DNA from 2 places in the Candidatus Thiodiazotropha sp. AKAK3 genome. Region 2 is predicted to be linked to the other one. Evidence: predicted binding sites of a transcription regulator. Region 2 holds the regulator's gene; the other holds the start of a gene.
The links. The regulator FNR, encoded in region 2, switches genes on or off when oxygen is low (the NO sensors DNR and NnrR bind a similar motif). The targets are predictions, from matches to a motif close to TTGATNTANATCAA.
Positions count from the first base shown of each region.

Region 1: the regulator FNR is predicted to act here: its motif matches at 5,632-5,645, upstream of AC4IE7_RS15305 (cytochrome-c peroxidase).

Region 1 covers NZ_JBSYOQ010000059.1:158,171-165,782, forward strand. The annotation lists gene AC4IE7_RS15270 (OmpA family protein) at 516-1,349, opposite strand; gene AC4IE7_RS15275 (DUF4398 domain-containing protein) at 1,390-1,785, opposite strand; gene AC4IE7_RS15280 (DUF3501 family protein) at 2,120-2,704, opposite strand; gene AC4IE7_RS15285 (encapsulin-associated ferritin-like protein) at 2,722-3,009, opposite strand; gene AC4IE7_RS15290 (heterodisulfide reductase-related iron-sulfur binding cluster) at 3,024-4,367, opposite strand; gene AC4IE7_RS15295 (rubrerythrin family protein) at 4,445-4,861, opposite strand; gene AC4IE7_RS15300 (Fur family transcriptional regulator) at 5,137-5,565, shown strand; gene AC4IE7_RS15305 (cytochrome-c peroxidase) at 5,867-6,856, shown strand; gene glk (glucokinase) at 7,022-7,612, opposite strand, start outside.
Region 2 covers NZ_JBSYOQ010000077.1:207,385-214,996, forward strand. The annotation lists gene kdsA (3-deoxy-8-phosphooctulonate synthase) at 1-317, opposite strand, end outside; gene pyrG (CTP synthase) at 314-1,945, opposite strand; gene AC4IE7_RS21235 (sulfur globule family protein) at 2,475-2,834, shown strand; gene fnr (fumarate/nitrate reduction transcriptional regulator Fnr) at 3,216-3,974, shown strand; gene dnaQ (DNA polymerase III subunit epsilon) at 4,014-4,715, opposite strand; gene rnhA (ribonuclease HI) at 4,715-5,155, opposite strand; gene AC4IE7_RS21255 (class I SAM-dependent methyltransferase) at 5,215-5,976, opposite strand; gene AC4IE7_RS21260 (lytic transglycosylase) at 6,402-7,612, shown strand, end outside.

The DNA.
Region 1 (7,612 bases), on a different contig from region 2:
GCCGCCTTAACAGGCGGCTTTTTTTTGTCTTCCTAAAAAGAAATATTCAATCTGGAATCCCTATGGTGCAGCCCTGCTGCACCTTTCGTTTCAAGATGGCATTTGGTGGGGCATGGCCCCACCCTACCCTAGTGTGGTGCGTCATATAAACCCTGTATTTAGAAAGCCGCTCAAGCCGTGAGTGCAAGGCGCAGCCCGCAGGTAATGGTTGTTCCCTTAGATTGAAGTAGTCTTTGTTGCATCTCTTCCCAGTGCCCAACACCATCTATAATCCACGAATCCGAATTCAACCATGCATCATGAATTTTCTTAGATTCTTCGTGAGGTGTTTGCTTCCATCCATGCTGCCAATAGATTTTGTCTACAGTGAAAACCTCAATTTCTAATGCCTTTCCAATCACTCTGGATAGGGTAGATTTTCCTGAGCCGGAATTTCCAACAATCGAAACTTTCTTTGCGTTAGCTAAATCCTAATATAAGCCTTTTGGTGGGGCAGGGCCCCACCAAAAAAGCAATCAGTCGCGAATGACTATCTCCACCCGACGATTCTTCAAGCGTCCAGCAGAGGTTGAATTGTCGGTGATGGGGGAGGTCTCACCCAAGCCAAGTGTATCAATCCTTGAAGCATCGACACCGACCTGGATCAGCGCCTCTTTTACCGATAGGGCCCGTCTTTCAGAGAGATCCATATTGAATTCATCAGTGCCTACGTTATCTGTGTGTCCTTCGACTAAAACTGTTTTTTCAGGATACTCCTGTAGAAACGCAGCGAGTTTATCGATGGTGTTCATTGCGCCGGGAAGAAGCTCGGTCTTACCTGTTGAGAAAAGCACGTCCCCCAGGGTCATGACCATGCCGCGCTCGGTCTTGAGGGCCTGTAACTCTTCAAGTTCACGGCGAAGCGCTTCAGCCTTTGCCAAGGCACTCTCTCTTTCCAACAGAGCGGCCTCTTTATCACGAAGGGCCTGCGATTTTGCCTGCTGCTCGAGTTGAATCTCTATTTCACGTGCCTTGAGTCGCTCCTTGTTTTTGACATCCCCAAGCTCCTGAAGTCTGGCATTGGCCGCTTTTCGTGCGGCGATGGCACGGGCTGATTCAATGCGGGTACTACTCACATAGGCGAGTGAGGTCATATCCTCTTCTGTTTCTGCAGAAGCTGCTCGGTTCAGCGCCTTCGATGCTCTCTCAAGCTCTGTTGAGGCATACTGCAGAATCTGTTCATCCTGTTTTGCTTCTGCAAAGGCTTGCTCAGCGTCAGTAAGGGCTTGGTTTTTCTGAATGGTGCTGCAACCTGTTTGCACTATCGCAAGGGCAGCAAAGATCAATAAACTGTAAAAAATCCGGGACATGGCGGGTACTCCCTATAAATCTTGTTTTTAAATGGATCTATCACTGCCTTTTTCTGGCACGCATGATCTCTTCACGTAGCACCTTGATGCTGTTTTCGAGTTCGCTGACGGCCATGTCTGTTTCCGCTTTTGCGGTGATTGCCTGAGCCAGTTCTGCATCAGCCTGAGCCTCTTCAGCAAGTCTTTTGGCTTCACTGTAGTTCTCTTTGGCCATCGCCGCCCTGGCTTGTTTTAGCTTTTGTCGTGCACGATCCATCCGTACGGGGGCATGTTTTGAGGCCTCATCGCTCTCTACAGCAATAAGGGCTGTTTCAGCGGCTGAGATTTCAGCTACAGGCTTGGGAGCAGAGCTGCACCCCGGTATTGCAATGAAAATCAGGGTAATGATTGCGGGGAACTTAAACGCCCGCCAATTTGATAATAGAGAGTTCAGCATGACGACATTCCTTATTGTTTAGATTCGGCAGTCTGGTAGTTTTTATTGTGGATCGATTATTGGAGGCTTTGGCTTATCCGTCAACCACGCTTTCTTTGAGTGAGATCTGGTTTACAAAAAAGCCACACCTGTAATGAGTGTCTCTGATCTTATACTGGCGCGAACAGATTCACACCAGGTAAGTATACCTCAGATTGAGAATAACCAATGCAACTCTATCTTCTGATTTTACGATTTATAACGATTGGAGTGTCGCGGGAGTGGTTAACGCTTTTGGGCGTTTATCAGAGAGGTCATATCGACACTGCTAAAACAGTGCCGATATGTATAGTGGTCAATGGAGGTCTTTGATCAACGAAGCTTTTACCGGAGAGTCAAGGTTATCAACAGTGTAATTGTAATTAGAGTGATCGATTCCCGCTGAAAGGCTGGCACCCTTTTTCAAACTATCAATCATCTCAGTGGTGAGCTCGAAGCGGATAAAATGTACCGCAGAAGTTTTGTCTTCGGTCGAACGCTGAAGATCTTCATTGGCAATCGGACGCACTTTTTCGTGTCCCTCGACCTGAATCCAGATCGAATTCTCGATGCCGATCAGTTGTCCCAATGCCTCTTTGCGCTCTTCGACGTCGTGGTACTCCACCATAAAGGTAGCCTTCCAGTTCGTGCCATCAGGGATCAGTGGATTATAGACATCCAGCTCATCCTGGATGCCATCAGGTTCAAATATGCGCTCGATACGCAACATCTCCTGAATCTGGTACTGCATTGTCAGTTGATCTTCAAAATAGAGCGCGGCATGAGGGCCAATTGGCAAACGTCTGGCTTTTTTATGATCCATAACGCGAGCCCTGAACTCCTGGCGAATGCGGGCGTACTCTTCGAGACTGTAGAGGTCTTCATGGGAAAGCTGTGTCATGAGGCACTCCTAATATATCAATCGTGTGCGATAGTCTTGTCTGTGAACAGGTAGTCTTTCAGCTCTTTGTCGAAGCTGGGATCCTGACGCCGAATCCACTCCAGCACCATCGCAGCATGCTCCTTCTCCTCATCTCGATTATGGGCAAGAATGTTGCGGAGTTCTGGGTTGGTGCAGGCATCTACCCGCTGGTTGTACCAGTCGACCGCTTCCAGTTCTTCCATCAGAGAAACGATAGCGCGATGCATATCTCTGGTCTCATTACTGAGTTGATCTACGGGTTCGTGATACCCTTCATTTGACATAGTAATTCTCCGTCTTAAATACCATAGGCTTTACGAATCAAGCTAATGGGGTGTTCTGGTTTTCTACCGTCCTGGAGACCATTCTCGATGTGGTGTCCCGCCATTGGGCAGTCGCTCCCATAATAATCCGCTTCGGCCTGTTTAACCCGATTGACTACGGGTTTTCCGATCTTCATCGCATATTTATGAAATTCACTTTTGACAGCATAGGTTCCGTCATGACCCGAACAGCGCTCGATGGCGGTAACCTGGGTATCTGGTATCAGTGTCAGCATCTCTTTGGTTTTTGCACCGACGTTCTGCACTCGCTGGTGACAGGCGGCATGGTAGGCAACCTTACCCAGGCTCTGTTTGAAGTCGGTTTTGAGCAAACCTGATTTGTGGCGAATAATCAGGTATTCAAAGATATCGAAAACCGCATTGGCAACTTTCTTGACCTGTGGATCGTCAGGAAACAGTAAGGGTAGTTCCTGCTTGAACATCAACGCACAGGATGGCACTGGAGCAACAATGTCCCAGCCTTCATCGACCAGTTTGGCGAGCACAGGTATATTTGCCTCTTTTGCCTCTTCCACTGCATCAAGATTGCCCAATTCCAACTTTGGCATACCGCAGCACTGCTCTTTTTCCGCAAGGGTCACCGGGATCTCGTTATGCTCAAACACAGCGACAAGATCCTCTCCAACATGGGGTTCGTTGTAGTTGCCATAACAGGTACCAAACAGGGCTACTTTGCCATTGGTTTTACCGGCAGGTACCCCTTGCGCTTCAATGGAAACTTTTTCTGCCAGGCGTTTGCGTAGTGGCTTGCTATGAAATTCCGGTAGTTTAGCTTCAGGGTGAACACCCAAAGCGTGGTCGAGAATTTCACGGAAATTTTTTGTTTTATTGAATCGGTTGACGACACCTGAAACCACAGGTATGCCTGCCAGTTTGCCAAGATTGTCTGTGCTGGTAAGTAGCCGATCACGCAGTTTCACGTCGCCGTTCTTATACTTGACGGCCTTGGCCCTGAGCATCAGGTGAGGAAAGTCGATATTCCATTCATGAGGCGGTACATAGGGACATTTCGTCATGTAACAGAGGTCGCACAGATAGCAGTGGTCTACCACTTGCCAATAGTCCTCTTTTGCAACCCCATCGACTTCCATGGTCTCCGATTCATCCACCAGATCGAATAAGCTTGGAAAGCTCTGACAGAGGCTGACGCAGCGTCGACATCCGTGGCACAGGTCAAAGACCCGTTCCAGCTCCTCCATCAGTTTCTGTTGGTTGTAGTATTCTGGATTCTTCCAGTCGATTGGATGCCTTGTAGGGGCTTCCAGGTTGCCTTCTCTCTGACCGGTGGGTGCTGCCATGAATGTGCTCCTGGTTGATGCTCGGCGGCCCCATTGGAGGCCGCCTGATCGGTTTAAGCCTGTTCCTTAAAGGGGGCTTATTCCATCTCGTCCAGGGCCTTTTGGTAGCGGTTGGCATGAGATCGCTCTGCTTTTGCAAGGGTTTCGAACCAATCAGCTACTTCATCGAATCCCTCATCACGGGCAGTTTTAGCCATACCTGGGTACATATCGGTATATTCGTGGGTCTCACCTGCAACTGCCGCCGCCAGATTGTCTCCGGTTGCGCCAATCGGCAGACCGGTAGCTGGATCGCCGCACTGTTCGAGGTATTCAAGGTGGCCATGAGCATGTCCGGTTTCACCTTCTGCGGTTGAGCGAAACAGAGCCGCGACATCGTTATAACCCTCAATATCCGCTTTACCTGCGAAGTAGAGATAGCGACGGTTGGCTTGAGATTCTCCGGCAAATGCGTCTTTTAAGTTTTGCTCGGTTTTACTACCTTTGAGTTCCATATCTGGTTCTCCGAAATGATGGTTATTGTGGATTTTTACGATGAGTCAAATTAACTCTCCGCTGATGATTAGAATAGATCTAAAAATGATTGGAAGCGAATGGTCTTTTCGATGGTATTGATAGCTTTTGCCTAATATTAGTTTACACCTTTCTGGCGCTGTTTTTCAGGCGAACAGTCGAAAATGAGTATCTAGTCATAATCCTCTGTTTTCTTGAGAGTTTAGTCACGCTTATGGTAGTCTTCCGCGGGGGGACTTACTTTGGCGAGGTGGAAATGGAAGATCAACATCAGATCCAACAGAATCGCAACATCACTGAAATGTTGTATTCACACGGGGTTAATCCGACAAAACAGAGACGCATCATTGCGGATGTTCTTTTTGCACGGAACCAGCATGTGACGGCTGATCAGTTGTTCGATGCAGTTCAGCAATCAGGAAGTCGAGTTTCCAAGGCAACGGTTTACAATACCTTGGGACTTTTTGCCCGAAAGAAGTTGATTCGGGAGATATTCATCGATGCCACTCGTACTTTCTATGACTCCAATAACAGTCACCATCATCACTTCTACAATGTCGATACCGGGGATTTGATCGACATCAAAGAGCATTTAGCACCACACTTCTTAGGTCCGAACTTACCTGACGGAACGTCCATGGAGATCCTTGACCTGGTCATACGGGTTAAAAATAAGAGCCCCTGATCTAGCCTGGCATCTGCTTGTTTGCACTTCATAGATTCGCCTTCATAACAGAAGCGATGTGATCAATTGACCTACATCATTGTTTTAGATTTAGACTAATTCTAAATTAACCCTGCGCTTTTCATGGTTTACCCACGCTGTTTAATTTAGTGGTGGGTTGAAGTGTGGAAGGTGTGGCTAAAAAAACGATAACAATTTAAATGTGGGAATTGCCGTGTCACCCAGCTGATTTGCAAGTGAAACTGCGTTTCTCTCTATGAGGATGGTCTTAAATGTCATAATGAACGAGTAGGTAAGGGATATGAATTTTAAACTTACAATAATTGTCTGTGTGCTATTGGGTGTCTCAGTTTCTGTAACAGCGGCGGAAGAGCCGATAAAGCCTATAAAACCGGTGCAGAATATCAATCTAGGACAGGTTGAGTTAGGTAAAAAACTCTATTTTGATCCACGTCTTTCCAAGTCTGGTTTCATCTCATGTAATTCGTGCCACAACTTGAGCATGGGCGGAACCGATAACCTTAAAACCTCAATTGGTCATAACTGGCAACAGGGACCGATTAATGCACCTACAGTGCTGAATTCCAGTCTTAACCTGGCTCAGTTCTGGGATGGGCGGGCTGCAGACCTGAAAGCGCAGGCCGGCGGGCCTATCGCCAATCCGGGGGAGATGGCAGCCACCCATACCCTGGCAATTGAAGTGCTTGAGTCGATTCCGCAATATGTCATGGAGTTCAAAGCGGTCTTCGGTGTCGACAAGATCACCATTGATGAGGTCACTCAGGCAATCGCAGAGTTTGAAAAGACCCTGGTGACGCCAAATGCCGATTTTGACAAGTGGTTGTTGGGTGATAAGGCTGCGCTGAACGAGCAAGAGTTGGCTGGTTATAAACTATTCAAAGAGAGCGGCTGTACAGCATGCCACAATGGAGAGGCAGTTGGCGGTAACTCATTTCAAAAAATGGGTCTGGTTGAAGCCTATAAAACCAAAAGCTCTGCAGAGGGCCTGAGTGGGGTAACCGGCAAGGATGCAGATCGCTTTAAATTCAAAGTACCCACCTTGAGAAATGTGGAAATGACCTATCCCTACTTCCATGATGGCGAGGCAGAGACCCTGACGGAAGCGGTAGATATCATGGGCAGGCTGCAGCTTGGGCGCAAATTCAGCAAACATGAGAATGAGCAGATTGTTCTCTTTCTGAAGACGCTGACAGGGGATCAACCCTCATTTCTGATGCCTATACTACCGCCGTCAACCGATAATACACCGCAACCCAAACCTTTCGACTAAGTAGCGGTTTACACCGTCCACCTGAATCACACCATGGCGCCAATCGGGCCATGGTGTGATTGCAGCTTGTAGCAAGTTCGGCAACAGCTTGTAGTTCTCCAGAACCCTCGTGTTGATAGTCAGAAACAAGTTTCTGACTATCAACACGAGGGAGAAATTACCGCATCAATTCTGCAAAGATGCATAGTGTGCTGCGCCCAAGAGTGCTGTCTTGTCATTGAGTATTATTTTTACTGGCATTGAAGCCACCAACTGCTGCATGCGTCCTTTATCGAGAAAACCCCGCATAAATCCTCCCTCTTTTAACAGGGGCAGGATCTGGGGGGCAATACCGCCTCCTAGATAGACGCCTCCGGTGGCCATGATCTTCAAAGCGTGATTGCCGGCCTCCCGTCCATAAAGATGAATAAACAGATCCAGTGTCTCCTCACAGATGGCATCGCTTTTATCCATTGCAGCCCCGGAAACTGCCGGTGCAACCCCGATGCTGTTCATCTGCTGCTGTAGCCAGTCCGGTGTTGTGGTTGCTCGATAATTGCTTATAAAACGATATAACATCTCCAGGCCTGGGCCAGAGATGATTCGTTCCCAACTGACATGTCCATAGTGTCCGGCAAGGTGTTCGTAGAGTGCATACTCCAGATTTGAGCTGGGGGAGAAGTCTGTATGCCCACCTTCTGAAGGGAAGGGGTGGTATCTATTGCCGTCCCACAGCAGCCCAGCTTCACCCAGACCGGTGCCTGCGGAGATGATAGA
Region 2 (7,612 bases):
ACGTCAACACATTCAGCCACCTCATCCAATGGGGTGTCTTCATGCACATCTGTAAGGATAGGCACACCCAATTCAGCTTTGACCTTCTCGAGTATCCGCAGACCCTGCTCCATACCGGGTCCACGATAACTCTCAGATGAGGAACGATTGGCTTTATCAAAAGATGATTTGTAGATAAAGGGTATTCCAAGATCGTTGCAAAGGCTTTTCAACGTCCCTGCTGTCTCCATCGCGAGTTGTTCACTCTCGATTACACAGGGGCCAGCAATCAGAAAAATGGGCCGATCCAGTCCAACTTCGAAATCACACAGCTTCACGCCTGGCTATCCCTATGTTTTCTGGCCGCTTCAATAAACCCAGAAAAGAGCGGGTGTCCATGACGAGGTGTGGAGGTAAATTCCGGATGAAATTGACAAGCCACAAACCATGGATGTTCAGGTATCTCAACGATTTCGACCAAACGGCCATCAACCGAACGGCCAGAGACCTTCATGCCGGCAGTGACAATATCATCAAGGTAGCTGTTATTGAATTCGTAGCGGTGGCGGTGGCGTTCGACAATGACCTCTTTGTCATAGAGTTGATGGGTGAGGCTACCAGGTTGCAGCCTGCACTCTTGTCCGCCGAGACGCATGGTGCCCCCCATATCGGAGTTTTCACTCCGGGTTTCAAGCTTACCATCCGCATTCAGCCACTCCACGATTAATCCGATTACAGGGTTAGGCGTAGAGCGATCAAATTCAGTGCTGTGAGCATCTGCCAAACCGGCCACATGGCGAGCAAACTCAATCACTGCCACCTGCATACCCAAACAGATACCCAGATAGGGGATCGAGTTCTCCCGCGCATAGCTTACTGCAGCAATTTTGCCCTCTACGCCGCGATTGCCAAATCCCCCCGGCACCAGGATAGCATCCATACCCTTCAAGCTATCGATGCCACTCTTCTCTATCTGCTCAGAATCGACATAGTGAATAACCACCCGATTCCCGGTATGCACGCCAGCATGAACCAGCGCCTCAGAGAGGGACTTATATGCTTCGGTGAGATGCACGTACTTACCCACCATCGCGACTTTCACTTCTCCTTCCAGATTGTCCAGCCCTTCAAGAAATGCTTCCCATTCAGAGAGATCCGCAGGTGGCAAATTCAGACCAAAGCGCTGATTCACCAACTCATCCATATTCTGAGCATGCAGCAGCACAGGAATCCGATAGATCGAATCAGCATCGACAGCTGAGATAACGGCAGGTTCAGGGACATTGGTAAAAAGTGCAATCTTTCTACGCTCTGCTTCCGGCAGAGGCTGCTCAGAGCGACATACCAGGATATCCGGTTGAATACCGATCGAGCGCAACTCCTTCACCGAATGTTGAGTCGGTTTGGTTTTGATCTCTCCAGATGCTTTGATATAGGGCACCAGGGTAAGATGCATGAACATCGCCCGTTGTGGCCCCATCTCCACGCCCATTTGCCGGATCGCCTCCAGAAATGGCAGGGATTCGATATCGCCTACGGTACCGCCTATCTCTACCAGACAGATATCCTTGTCAGCCGCACCAAGCTGGATACTGTCCTTGATTTGATTGGTGATATGGGGAATTACTTGAACCGTACCCCCCAGATACTCCCCTTTTCGCTCCTTGCGAATCACATTTTCGTAGATCTGACCTGTGGTGAAGTTGTTATTAAACCCCATGGTACTGTCGATAAATCGTTCGTAATGGCCGAGATCCAGATCTGTTTCAGATCCATCTTCGGTTACAAACACCTCGCCATGCTGAAAAGGACTCATGGTGCCGGGATCCACGTTAATATAGGGATCCAGCTTGATCATTGTGACATCCAGTCCGCGGGCCTCCAGCAGTGCAGCCAGAGAAGCTGAAGCGATACCTTTGCCAAGGGAGGAGACAACACCGCCCGTAATAAAAATAAAACTGGTCATGTAATTCTGCTTACCAGGTTAGAGTGCAGGAAAATGGGATATAGGACGGGTGTAAACAGTAACAGATTGCCCCTCTTCACTCAATCTCGAAGGGCTAACCAACCTGGTTTCAATTTAGGTATTATTCAGAACTGCAACAAACTACTGATTCAAGGCATGTCCTCGATAAAAATATCTGCACTCTATATAAGGAAGTAACTCGGAACTCCCCAGAGATTTCCATCAGATCGCCCCTGAGAGCTGCTTGCTCAGGATCCAAATAGATCGAATCAAATAGACAAGATTGCCATGAAATCGTCTCCATACGGGGCTCAATAATTCGATTGATTATAACTGACCAGGGTCTATAATCGATTGGCGTGTTACGCAAATAACAACTACTGAGGCAAGTAGAACTTTACCCTACAGTCTGCCCCGTAACATGACAGACTTGGCGTGAAGTCCTTAACCATTGCATGATGGAGGCTGTAAGGCCGCTTTTCTACATCACCGATGTAGTATGAAAACAATCATTTGAGAGGAAGAAAGCATGACTAAATTTGCTAAAGTTCTGAGCATCGCGGCACTCGTAGCTGTGTCTACCAGTGCATCTGCCTGGTGGGGCAACGGCCCATGGGGCGGCAACCGTGGTTATAACAACGACGGCTACGGTGACGGCTATGGTGATGGCTCTGGTGATTTCAGCTTTGGCATGAGCGGCAACGCCCGTGGTTCTGGCTATGGTCGTGGTAATAACTACTACCGTGGCTACAACAATGGCTATGGTCCTTATGGCTACGGCGCTCCTTATGGCTACGGCGGCGCTCCTTATGGCGCACCATATGGTGGTGCTCCTTATGGCTATCCAGCACCTCCTGCAGCTGCACCCGCTCCTGCTCCGGCTCAATAATCAGGCCGATCAATAGCAGAAAAGCCGGCCTTCAGGCCGGTTTTTTTATTCGGCGACAGACTAAAAATCAATGATCCAAAGTAATAAAAACAGTAAAACCACTTGATCCACATCAAGAATTTCTGGAAAAATAGCTCGAATTGCCAGCCCACCAACAATTAAACATGGACGAAATAGGGTAGATTGGGAGACATTAAGCTGTATCAGCCTGGCATATGCGCCTGGTAAAGCAGCTTTTAATGTTTTTATTTGGCAAAACCGCCTCTGAGCAAAGCTAAATTCAGGGTGAGAGAGGACAATTCAAGGGTAAGAAATGCCTTAAACACTAACTGGGTGCACAATACATTGCCTATATAGCACCTGCCATGCTGGAGCGATTACTTGACTAGTAGAAAAGTCGTATCATTTGAAAACATCAAGGTCGCCTGTAAAAACTGCAGCCTTGCCACCCTATGTCTCCCCATGGGGCTGACTCCGGACGATGTCGAACGCCTCGATGGCATCATCAAGCGAGGCCGCCCCTACCATCGAGGAGATCATCTCTACCGCGGGGCAGACAAGTTTCATAGCTTACGGGTTATAACAAGCGGTTCGGTCAAGACCTACAGCCCAAATGAGGATGGTGGAGAACAGGTATTGGGATTTCATCTTCCCGGCGAACTTATTGGCCTGGATGCAATCCAGGACGATAGCCACACCTGCTCAGCCATCGCCCTTGAGACTACAGCGGTATGTGAAATCCCATTCTCCCAGCTGGAATCTCTGAGCTGCATAATGCCCAGTCTGCAACACCAGATGTATCGCCTGCTCAGTCGGGAGATAGGTCAGGAGACGGAAATGTTGACGCTACTGGGTAAAAAGAGTGCCGAGGAGCGCTTAGCAACCTTCCTACTCAGCTTCTCAGAACGATTCAAACAACGGGGTTTTTCTGCCAGCGACTTCTTTCTCAGTATGTCACGCCATGAAATCGGTAACTACCTCGGTTTAGCAGTCGAGACCGTGAGTAGACTCTTTACCAGGTTTCAGGATGAAAACCTGCTTCGAGTAGAGCGGAAACATGTACAGTTACTCGACATACCGAGGTTGTATGACATCGTGCAAGGCTGCGATAGCGCCAAGTCCACACAATCCAGAGGTTAAATCCAGACTTAAGGGCACAAGCAATTATTAGAGACGCCCTTAACTGTTAAGCCAAACGCACCTTTCGCCCATCTCCTCAAGTTGACGCTCATGGGCTTCAATCTCTTCAGCGCCGGCAACAACCACTTTGAGAGGGGGACGGCCGGCTGACAGTCGGCGGATATTATCAACCGATTGCTCATCACCATCCTGCTGCCCAAGATCGTCATCCAAAACCAGCGCCGTCTGTCCACCGGTCATCATCAAATAGACATCGGCGAGTATTTCAGCATCCAGTAACGCCCCATGCAGCTCACGATGGGAGTTATCGATATCATAGCGTCTGCATAATGCATCAAGGCTGTTTCTCTGCCCTGGATGCATCTTCTTTGCCATGATCAGCGTATCGGTAACAGCACACAGTGCATCGATGCGCTGCGGGTTTTCCATCAACCTCAATTCATGATCAAGGAATCCGACATCGAATGGTGCATTGTGGATAATCAATTCAGCACCACGCACATATTCGATGAAGTCAGTCACCACATCACAGAATTTCGGCTTGTCGGCGAGAAACTCATTGGTGATACCATGCACCTCAATGGCCCCCGCATCGATCTCTCGATCTGGTTGCAGAAACTGATGGAAGTTATTACCTGTCAATCTTCGGTCAACCAGCTCAACACAGCCGATCTCTATAATTCTATGTCCCTGCTCTGGCTCCAGACCGGTGGTTTCTGTGTCGAGTACAATCTGGCGCATCATGACAACATCTCCTGAATACCCAGATTAGCCAGTTCATCTGCCAATTCATTCCCTGGATGACCAGCATGTCCTTTTACCCATTGCCAATCCACATCATGTTTACTTACTTCACTATCCAATTCCCGCCACAAATCAACATTTTTTACCGCCTTGCGTGCAGAGGTCTTCCAACCATTTCTCTTCCAGCCGTGGATCCACTGGGTAATGCCGTTTTTTACATATTGTGAATCGGTAGTCACTTGCACCTGACTGGGCCTTGTCAGCTCCTGTAACCCCCGAATTACCGCAAGCAGCTCCATCCGGTTATTGGTAGTGCCAGGCTCACCGCCATACAGTCTCTTTTCATGGCCTGCATAGCGCAGTACAACCCCCCAACCACCAGGTCCAGGATTCCCTTTACAGGCGCCATCACTAAAAAGTTCTACTATTTGAGTCATTTATACTTCTTAAAAATCCGTTAAGAGATAGGGTTTCTTATGCTTAACAGGCCTGATCACTAAGTCCCATTCCTGATTGTTGGTTCTGCTGCAGTGGGTAAAACACGTTTTTTTACCGACCATTTCGGGCGAATGTGTGTAAGAGTAACCACGCGCTTTACGGCCAATATGATATACACCCCACCAAAATTCGGATAGAGATTCTCCCCGAGCTGCTCCAGAAATTGGAGTCTCTGACTAATACCGGGTCTTTGGATCGGTGGCCTGTAATTAAGAAAGTGAATATCAAGTAGATCAAAGCCTAAAAGTGACAGCCAATCCAAAACCCTTCGACTGCTGAAAAAGTGACCACACCAAGGCGGTATCGATGACCTCAACCTAAGCAGTCTTACCCCTCCCCAGAGGCTCCAGGGGTTGAACCCAGTGATCAGCAGCTTCCCCTCGGGAATCAAAACCCGCTCCACTTCACGTAACACCTGGTGGGGATCAGAGGAAAAATCCAGGGTATGGGGTAGTAAAATACCATCCACACAGTCGCCAGCAAATGGCAGCCTATAAGGTTCAGCCTGCAGATCAACGTTTTTTCCACCTGGCGTAACCCCCATCACAATCCGGTTCCGCGCAGGACTCACCCGCAACAGGTCTTCATCCTGCTTCAAATGGCCGATCTGCACCACATGATAGCCAAACATTGCGGAGATGTGCTGCTGAAGATATTCAGACTCTTGAGCGGCCAAACTCTCTCCAAGCTGACTATTGAACCACTCCTGAATGTGACTCTGTTGGCAAGATCGAAGTTTTAACCGCCTGAATTCTCTCATCTATAAAGGTATCGACTTTGCTACCGACACTAGTGTCAGGTAATCTGTGTTTTTGAGCGCTGTCCTGGAAGCTGGTAGCAACGACTGGCGCTCAGCTATCGTCTGTCTGTTATTGTGACAACACAAATGTGGATTTGAGCGGCTCTGGTAGTGAGTGAATCTGGTTTGATGTCTCATTTTATCGATCGACGACCGCGTTGCGATTTGCCATTTCGGATCTAATGCTCCATATGGATGGTGATGTCTCTTCGACAATCATTGCATAAGCAATCCCTGGTATGCAGCCCTAAGAGATGCTCAGCAAGTTGAGGCACCACGAAACAGATCCTGATCTCTACACAGATTGCAACTGGTGGCCGCTTGTCAGGAGTTCATTACATGGAAATCATACACGGCTTTATTTTTATTTTCTTTCAGAATTCAGTATGCCTAAGTTACCAACCAATTCACCCGATTTTCTCTCAAATCCGCTTCTATTGTTCATGAACCTGATCTTCGCCTGCCTGTTGACAGCCTGTCAGTCACTGCCAAACCCCGGGCAGGAATCCGCACTGGTTGAGGTTCCCCTTGACACCATCTCAACCGAGGCCCTGCAAACTCAGCCGCTAACAGAGGAGAAGCAGGTAAGATCGGAGCAGATGCCTGAAGTTGCTGAACAATTGCAGGAGGTTATCGCTTCCCTACCTGACCCTGAGCCAGAACATATCTGGGATAGGATGCGTGACCAATATAAGCTTTCAATCCCAAGCAACCCCCGCCTCACCAGAGAGCTGAACTGGTATAAAAAACACCCTAAATATTTACAACGAATTCAGGAGAGAGCCGCACCTTTTCTCTATTTTATTCTGCAGGAGATCGAAAAGCGGGATATCCCGACTGAAATCGCCCTTCTGCCCGCAGTTGAGAGCGCATTTCAGCCTTTTGCCTACTCACCTGGCAGAGCAGCAGGCATCTGGCAATTCATACCGTCAACGGGACGACACTTCGGTCTCAAGCAAAACTGGTGGTATGACGGACGCAGGGATGTAGTCAGGTCAACCCGCGCAGCGCTTGATTACCTCACACGTCTGAACAAGCAGTTCGATGGAGACTGGGAACTGGCTCTGGCTTCATACAACTCTGGCGCTGGTACCGTAAGGAGCGCGATCAAACGCAATATCAAGAGAGGAAAGCCAACCGATTTCTGGTCTCTCAAACTGCCTGACGAGACCAGTGCCTATGTCCCCCGACTGCTTGCTTTAGCCCAGATTTTCAAGGATGCCGAGAGCTATGGATTTGACCTGTTAGCCGTCCCCAATGAGCCCTATTTCTCCACGGTTGACATTAAATCCCAACTCGACCTTGCCCTTGCAGCTGAAATGGCTGATATACCCATTCAGGAACTCTATCTGCTGAATGCTGGTTTCAATCGCTGGGCCACAGACCCTGATGGTCACCATCAGTTGACCCTACCACTGGATAAGATTGATCAGTTCAAACAGAAACTTGCAGCTTTGCCCGCTGAAAAACGCCTGACCTGGAAGCGGTATAAAATCAAGTCCGGTGATTCCCTCAGCGTAATTGCCCGTCGACACGGCACCTCAGCAAAACTGATTCGGCAAGTGAACAAAATTAGCGGCAATAGGATTCGGGCAGG